DNA from 2 places in the Corynebacterium lujinxingii genome. Region 2 is predicted to be linked to the other one. Evidence: riboswitches for the same ligand, from Rfam matches in the RefSeq annotation. Region 2 holds a riboswitch; the other holds the start of a gene.
The links. A riboswitch is a leader RNA that binds a small molecule or an ion and turns the genes downstream of it on or off. The one in region 2 is predicted to bind thiamine pyrophosphate.
Positions count from the first base shown of each region.

Region 1: it holds a riboswitch for thiamine pyrophosphate, as region 2 does, so the genes downstream of both, thiC (phosphomethylpyrimidine synthase ThiC) here and IAU68_RS04460 (ECF transporter S component) in region 2, are expected to answer to the same signal.

Region 1 is NZ_CP061032.1:561,268-565,477, reverse strand. Features, by position in the region: gene ftsE (cell division ATP-binding protein FtsE) at 1-539, opposite strand, end outside; gene prfB (peptide chain release factor 2) at 557-1,666, opposite strand; TPP riboswitch at 1,724-1,836, shown strand; gene thiC (phosphomethylpyrimidine synthase ThiC) at 1,830-3,638, shown strand; gene IAU68_RS02715 (inositol monophosphatase family protein) at 3,638-4,210, shown strand, end outside.
Region 2 is NZ_CP061032.1:883,819-888,028, reverse strand. Features, by position in the region: gene IAU68_RS04470 (energy-coupling factor transporter transmembrane component T family protein) at 1-747, opposite strand, end outside; gene IAU68_RS04465 (ABC transporter ATP-binding protein) at 751-2,079, opposite strand; gene IAU68_RS04460 (ECF transporter S component) at 2,080-2,673, opposite strand; TPP riboswitch at 2,664-2,769, opposite strand; gene IAU68_RS04455 (ABC transporter ATP-binding protein) at 2,861-4,210, opposite strand, start outside.

The DNA of each region.
Region 1 (4,210 bases), 320 kb from region 2:
AGCGCCATGATTTCGTCGGCGGTGCCGGGGTCGAGGTTGCCCGTGGGCTCGTCGCAAAGCATGAGCTTTGGCTTATCGACGAACGCACGCGCAATCGCTACCCTTTGCTGCTCGCCGCCCGAGAGCTCCCGGGGCATGCGGTTTGCCTTGGCGCCCAATCCGACGAGCTCGAGGGCCTCGGGGACGAGTTTGGCGATGCGGTTTTTCGGTTTGCCGATGACTTCGAGTGCGAATGCGACGTTGTCGTAGACGTTCAAGTTGGGCAGGAGGCGGAAGTCCTGGAAGACGTAGCCGATGGACTGGCGCAGTTTGTTGATCTGCTTGCCAGACAGGGCGTTGACGTGGAAGTCGTCGAAAAAGATGTCGCCGGAGGAGACGTTTTCCTCGCGGATCATTAACTGCAGAAACGTCGACTTACCCGAGCCGGACGCGCCGATGAGAAAGACGAATTCGCCGTCCGGGATCTCGAGGGTGACGTCGTTGAGCGCGGGGCGCGTCGACGTCGGGTACGACTTGGTCACATGGTCGAATCGGATCACGCGACACACTGTACCTGTTACTGATGTGAATCTTGTTGCTGCTGTGCCATGCGCCAGCGGATGCCGGCCTCCAAGAACCCGTCGATGTCGCCGTCGAGCACCTTCTGCGGATCCCCCACCTCGTACTCGGTGCGCAAGTCCTTGACCATCTGGTACGGGTGCAGGACGTACGAGCGCATCTGGTTGCCCCAGCTGGCGTTGCCGCCGGCACCGAGGGCATCCATCTCCGCCTTTTCCTCCTGGCGCTTCTTCTCCAACAACTTTGACTGCAGGACGTTGAGCGCCGAGGCTTTGTTCTGGATCTGGGACTTCTCGTTCTGGCAGGTCACCACAATGCCGGTCGGGATGTGCGTGATGCGCACGGCCGAGTCAGTGGTGTTCACCGATTGCCCGCCGGGGCCGGAGGAACGGTAGACGTCGACGCGGATGTCGGAATCCGGGATGTCGATGTGGTCGGTCTGCTCCACCACCGGCAGCACCTCCACCTCCGCAAACGAGGTCTGGCGGCGGGCCTGGTTATCAAACGGCGAGATGCGCACCAGCCGGTGCGCGCCCTGCTCCACCGAGAGCTGGCCGTAGAGGTATTCGCCGTGGACGACGAAGGTGGCGGACTTAATGCCGGCCTCCTCCGCATAGGAGATGTCGTAGACGTCCACCTTGTGGCCGGCCTTTTCCGCCCAGCGCACGTACATGCGCATGAGCATCTCCGCCCAGTCCGCCGCGTCCACGCCACCCGCGCCGGAGCGGATGTGGACCACCGCCTCGCGCTCGTCGTAGTCGCCGGAGAGCATGGTCTGCACCTCGAGCGAATCGATCTGTGCGGCGACGTCGTCAAGCTCCTCGTCCGCCATGGACGCGTCGCCTTCTTCCTCGGCGAGTTCGTACATGACCGGGAGGTCGTCGATACGCGAGCGCAGCGACGAGACCTTACGAAGGCGCGCCTGCACGTTGGAGAGATCCGTGGTCACCTGCTGCGCGTGCGCCGGGTCGTCCCACAGCGACGGGTCGCCGGCCTGGGCCTCGAGCTCGCGGGCGCGCTCGCGCAGAACGTCGAGGTCCATCACCTTCTCAATGGTGGAAAGTGTGGCCTCGAGGTCCTTGATCCGCGTCTGAGTCTCCGGCTGCATAAGGGGGAAGTCTAGCGAACCGCCTGCCGGATCGACCAAGACGGGATACAGTGGCCTACGACCCAACACGGGCGCCCGAGGCATCGGGCTGAGATCGCGCTTTTGTCCGCGCGAGCACCGTTCGAACCTGTCTGGTTAGCACCAGCGAAGGAAGGAGAAGGTCGTGGCTCACGACATCTACGCCCAAGAAATCCACCCCAAGCACTCCTACGCGCCGATTGTGAAGGACGGCCTGGAGGTTCCGGAGACGGCGATCCAGTTGGACGATTCCCCCACCGGCCCGAACGAGCCGTTCAAGATCTATCGCACCCGCGGACCGTGGGCGGAGCCGGAAGATGGCCTGCCCAGCCTGCGCAGCGAGTGGATCGAAGCGCGCGGCGACGTGGAGGCCTACGAGGGCCGCGAACGCAATTTGCTTGACGACGGCCGCGCGGCCGTCAAACGCGGCGCCGCCTCCGACGAGTGGCGTGGCGCCTCGCGCGCACCGCTGCGCGCCAAAGACGGCAAGCGCGTCACCCAGATGGCCTACGCCCGCCGCGGGGAGATCACCCGCGAGATGGAGTTCGTCGCGCTTCGCGAGCACTGCTCGCCCGAGAAGGTGCGCGAGGAGGTCGCCGCCGGTCGCGCGATCATCCCGAACAACATCAACCACCCCGAAAGCGAGCCGATGATCATCGGCAACGCGTTTTTGACCAAGATCAACGCGAATATCGGCAACTCGGCGGTGACGTCGTCGATACGCGAAGAGGTGGAAAAGCTGCGCTGGGCCACCCGCTGGGGCGCGGACACCGTGATGGACCTGTCCACCGGCGACGACATCCACGCCACCCGCGAGTGGATCCTGCGCAACTCCCCCGTCCCGATCGGCACCGTGCCGATCTACCAGGCGCTGGAGAAGGTAAACGGCATCGCTGAGGACCTGACCTGGGAAATCTTCCGCGACACCGTCATCGAGCAGTGCGAGCAGGGCGTCGACTACATGACCGTCCACGCCGGCGTGCGCCTGCCGTATGTGCCGCTGACCTCCAAGCGCGTCACCGGCATCGTCTCCCGCGGCGGCTCGATCATGGCCGGCTGGTGCCTCGCGCACCACAAGGAGTCCTTCCTGTACGAGAACTTCGACGAGCTGTGCGAGATCTTTGCCAAGTACGACGTCGCATTCTCGCTTGGCGACGGCCTCCGCCCCGGCTCCGTCGCCGACGCCAACGACGCCGCCCAATTCGCCGAACTGAAAACCATCGGCGAGCTGTGCAAGCGCGCCTGGGACTACGACGTCCAGGTCATGATCGAAGGCCCCGGCCACGTGCCGCTGAACATGATCCAGGTGAACAACGAAAAGGAAGAACAGTGGTGTGGCGGCGCGCCGTTTTACACCCTCGGCCCCCTGGTCACCGACATCGCGCCGGGCTACGACCACATCACGTCCGCCATCGGCGCCGCCAACATCGCAGCGGGCGGCACGGCAATGCTGTGCTACGTCACCCCGAAGGAGCACCTGGGCCTGCCGAACCGCGACGACGTGAAAACCGGTGTGATCACCTACAAACTCGCAGCCCACTCGGCCGACGTTGCCAAGGGCCACCCGGGCGCGCGCGACTGGGACGACGCCATGAGTAAGGCGCGTTTCGAGTTCCGCTGGCACGACCAGTTCGCCCTGTCGCTGGACCCGGAGACGGCGCAGTCCTACCACGACGAGACGCTGCCTGCCGAGCCCGCAAAGACCGCGCACTTCTGCTCCATGTGCGGCCCGAAGTTCTGCTCCATGCGCATCTCGCAGGACATCCGCGACGAGTTCGGCGACCAGATCGCGGACCTGGGCATGCCGACGTTCGACTTCGACGTTGCCTCCTCCGACGCCTCCGATATTTCCGAAGCCCGCGAAGGTGAGCGCGAGATGGCCCAGGAGTTCCGCGAAATGGGCTCGAATGTTTACCTCAAGGAGACGCCCGAGGATTCCCCGTCTGCGCAATAATGGCGGGCGTGACTGACGCATTTATCTCCGACCACCGCACCTGCTCCGACGCCGACCTGGCCGCCGCTTTGGTCGAGCATGCCGGGGCGCTCGCCCTGCGCATGCGCGCCGAGGGGCTGGGCACGGAGTTCAAGACCTCCGTGTCCGACGTGGTCACGGAGGCCGACCGCGCCGCCGAGCGGTTCGTCGCCGAAGCACTCGAGGCGCTTCGTCCCGACGACGGCGTCATCGGCGAGGAGGGCGCCTCCCGCACCTCTCGCACCGGCCGGACCTGGGTGATCGACCCGGTCGACGGCACCTACAACTTCTCCCAGGGTTCCGATTACTTCTGCTCGGCGCTCGCGCTTATCGACGACTCCTCGCCCCGCACCCCCACAATCGGCGCCGTCAACCGCCCCGCCCTGGACACCACCTGGCTGGCGGTTGACGGGGTCGCAACCCGCAACGGTTCCGCCCTGGAGCCGCTGGCCTCGTCCTCGCTTGCCGACAGCGCCGTGGTGACCTACCTCCACCCCACCTTCCTCGCCGACGCCGCGGTCCGCGAGCCGTGGCTGCGCGTCGCTTCCGCCGCC
Region 2 (4,210 bases):
CACCGGGCGTAGATCCCCGGTAATCCACGCGACGCCGAGGGCGACAAGCGCGGTACCGAGACAGACCGCCATGACGATCCAGTCGCGAGTGTGCAGTTTGGATTCGCGCGCCCAGGACCGTGTCGTCGGCCCACCGAAGGCGCGGGCTTCCATGGCGGTGGCGAGTTTTCCTGCGCGGCGCAATGACATCACGAGCAGCCCGAACGACAAGGAGAACCAATACTTGATCTTGCCCTGGTCGGCGATGCCTCTGGCGCGGCGGGAGCGGCGCATGGCGTCGAGGTCGTCGCGAAGCAGGGTGAGCATGCGAAGCGCTGCAACCGCGCCGATGACAAAGCGTTCCGGTAAGTGCAGCACCTGCGACAGGCCGTCGCCAAGGTCGGTGGGATCCACGTCGACGGACAGGAGGACAACAGGTAGCGCGATCGCGAGTACGCGCAGGATGACGGCCCACGCGAGCGACACCGACAACTCGGTGACGTGGACGAGCCCCCACTCGAAGTAAGTCTCGCCGCCCGCTTGTCCGTAGAGCGCCATCGGAATGCCTGCCAGTGGCGCGACGATGAGGATCGGCAGTGCCCTTTTGAAAAAGCGGCCGTAACTCAAACCGCACAGCGGCACCATGACCACAGTGAAGGCGAGCACGAAAGTGGCGGAGACCCAGTCGATGGTGAACATCAGCGGCGTGGTCAGCAGCGCCAAGCCGAGGATGCGCGTGACGGGGTTGATATTGGCCAACAGGTTCATGGGCTAGCTCTCCCCCGCCGTGATGTGCTCGGTGTGGTCGCCGAGTGAGGCGATGAACGCCTCGTCGTGGGTGATCGAGATGACCGTGACGCCGTTGTCCGTCAGTTCCCGGATCAGGCCGACAAGTTCCACGAAGGTGCGGTCGTCCTGGCCGAACGTCGGCTCGTCCAGGATGAGCAATTGCGGGGCGTTGACCAAAGCGGTAGCCACCGACAGGCGGCGCTTCTCCCCGCCGGAGAGGGTGAACGGGTTCGCGGTGACCAGGTGGTCGAGGCGGAGGCGGTGCAGGAGGTCGTCGATACGCTCCTGCGGCGCACCGGACAGTGCCATCTCCTCGCGCACGGTGGCGGTGACGAACTGGTGCTCCGGCTCCTGAAACACGTAGCCGATGCGGCTGGCCAGGTGCTTCGACGACCAGTCAATCGACGGCTTGGTCAACCCCTGGCGGATCGTTTCGGAGTACTCCACCACGCCGCGCTCCGGCGGTGTCAGACCCGCGAGTACCTGCACAAGCGTGGTTTTGCCGGAGCCGTTCTCGCCGGTGATCACGGTCGAGTAGCCCTCCGGTGCGCGAACCGTGCGCGGCGGGCCAAAACGCGTGAGCAGATTATTCGTGGCCACGGCGTCCTGCACATCAGATGGGACGTCCTTTGCCGGGGGCAGCGGCGGTGCGTCCGGAAGCTCCTCGGCAGTGATGCGGCGCAGTCCGTCGCGGTCCAGGCGATAGTAGGTGTCCACTACGTGCGCCCAGTGCTTCGGGCGGTGCTCGACCACGATCAGGGTCGCGCCGGTGCGTTTGCACACGCGGTCGACGGCATTGATCACCTCGTCTCGGCCGTGTGGGTCGAGGTTCGCGGTCGGCTCATCGAGCACGAGGATGTCGGAGCCCATCGCCAGCACCCCAGCAAGGGCGAGGCGCTGCTTCTGCCCGCCGGATAGGTGCGCGGTGCGGTGGTCGAGTGGCACGTCGAGGCCGACATCGTCCAGCGCTACCTCGACACGGCGCCAAATCTCGTCGCGGGGCACGCCGAGGTTCTCCGCGCCGAAAGCGACATCGTCGCCCACGCGGGACAAAATGGTCTGTGCCTCGGGATCCTGCAGCACCATCCCGACGGTCCCGTCGACGTCCAGGGTGCCGGCGCGGCTGCCGTCCTCGGAGTCGTCGATAAGCCGTGCGATCACCGCGAGCAGCGTCGATTTCCCGGAGCCGGAATCTCCGGTGATCAGGATGCGCTCGCCGCGCTCGACGTCGAGGTCGACGCCGGAAAATGCGGGCTCTGGACGCGTCGCGTGCTGGTAGGTCAGCCCCCGGGCGCGGATGACCGGCGCCATTTACGCAGCCTGGTCGAAGCGCTCGCGGCCGGCGCCGAAGCGGTCCAGCGCGCCGGTCTTCGCCAGCGCCTTGACCAGGTAGTACGAGAACACGCCGGCAAGGATCGCGCCGGAAATGATCAGGCAGGCCAGGTAGATGAGGTTGAACTGCAGGCTCATCGCCAGGTTCGGCGTGAGAAACAGCTCCAAGATGAACGCGCCGACACCGGCACCAATGCCGGAAAGTACGGCGACCGGCAGATCGAAGCGGCGGTAAGCGAAGATCAAAAACAGCAGCTCCGCGCCGAAGCCCTGCGCCAGGCCCGAGTACAAGGTCTCAATGCCCCACTGGCTCCCCAGCACGGCCGACACAGAAGCAGCAACTACCTCGACGAACACCGCGGCGCCCGGCTTGCGGATGATCAGGCCACCGAGCACACCGCCGGTAAACCAGATACCGGTGACCAGCCCACCCAGGCCCGGGGTCAGGGCGTCGAGCGCCTTAAACCCCGCGTAGCCGATGCTGTTCCACACCCAAAACAGCAGGCCGCAGGCCACACCCAACACAGCGGCGGTGACAATGTCGATCACACGCCACGAATAGTTCTTCGTCATAATCTTCCTTCCTCGCGCCGGCATTACCCGGATCAGGTTCTACGGTTCGCCGTCAACCGGCATCTCAGCTGCAACGCAGCTCCCGTGCAGTGTTCAGTTCTCCGGCGATGCTACAACATGGCCCAGACATGCTTATCGACGACGTCCGCAGGCCGGCTGCGTGGCGTCGTCGATAAGCAAATGGCTCCTAGCCGCGGCCCAACTCGATGTTGAGGCCCGGCACGGAATCGATCAGGTTGCGGGTGTACTCCTCCTGCGGGGTGTCGAAGATCGCGTCCGCGGGGCCCTGCTCCACCACCTTGCCCTGGCGCATGACCACGATGTCGTCGGCGGTCTCGCGCACCACCGCGAGGTCGTGGGTGATGAACAGATAGGACAGGTCCATCTCCGCCTGGAGCTCCTTGAGCAGGGTGAGGATCTGGTCCTGGACCAGCACGTCGAGGGCCGAGACCGCCTCGTCGAGCACAATGACCTCCGGGTCGAGCGCCATTGCACGCGCAATCGCGATGCGCTGGCGCTGACCGCCGGAGAGCTCGTTGGGGTATCGGCGCATCGCGGAGCGCGGCATCTGCACCTTGTCCAGCAGCTCCGCCACGCGGGCCTCGCGCTGCTTGCGGTTGCCCACCTTGTGCAGGCGCAACGGCTCCTCGATGCAGCGGTAGATGGAAAACATCGGGTCGAGCGAGCCGTACGGGTTCTGGAACACCACCTGCATCTTGCGGCGGATGTTGAAGAGCTCCTTGCGGCTCAACTTCGAGATGTCCTGGCCCTCGAAGTACACGGTGCCGCTGGTCGGCTCGAGCAGACTCAGCGCCATATTGGCCACGGTGGACTTACCGGAGCCGGACTCGCCGACGAGCGCGAGTGTGGTGCCGCGGCGCAGGTCGAAGGACACCTCGTCTACGGCGCGCAACACCTTCTTGTCCGCCTTCTGGCCGCGGACATCGAACTCCTTGACCAGATTGTTCACGCGGATGACCACGTCCTCCGGTGTGGTCTCCACCGCCTTCGCGCTTTCGCCGGTGGAGGCGGCCTGGGTGCGGGCGGCGGCGAGCGACGGTGCGGCGTCGACAAGCCTGCGGGTGTACGGGTGCTTCGGGTTGCGCAGTATGTCCAGGCTCGGGCCACGCTCGACCACGCGGCCGCGGTGCATGACCAGCAGGTGGTCGGCGCGCTCGGCGGCCAGGCCGAGGTCGTGCGTGATGAACAGCAGCGCAGTCTGCGACTCCTGCGTGAGCGTCTCAAGGTGGTCCAGGATGCGCTTTTGCACGGTCACGTCGAGGGCCGAGGTCGGCTCGTCAGCAATGAGCAGCTCCGGGTTGGCGGCCAGGCCCATCGCGATGAGCGCGCGCTGGCGCATACCGCCGGAGAACTCGTGCGGGAACTGCGTCGCACGGCGCTCCGCATCCGGCAGGCCGGCGTGCTCGAGGAGCTCGATGACGCGCTGGTGGCGCTCGGAGCCCTCCACGATGTTGTTCGCCTTGAGCGACTCCTCTACCTGTGTACCGATGCGCCACACCGGATTCAGGTTGGACAT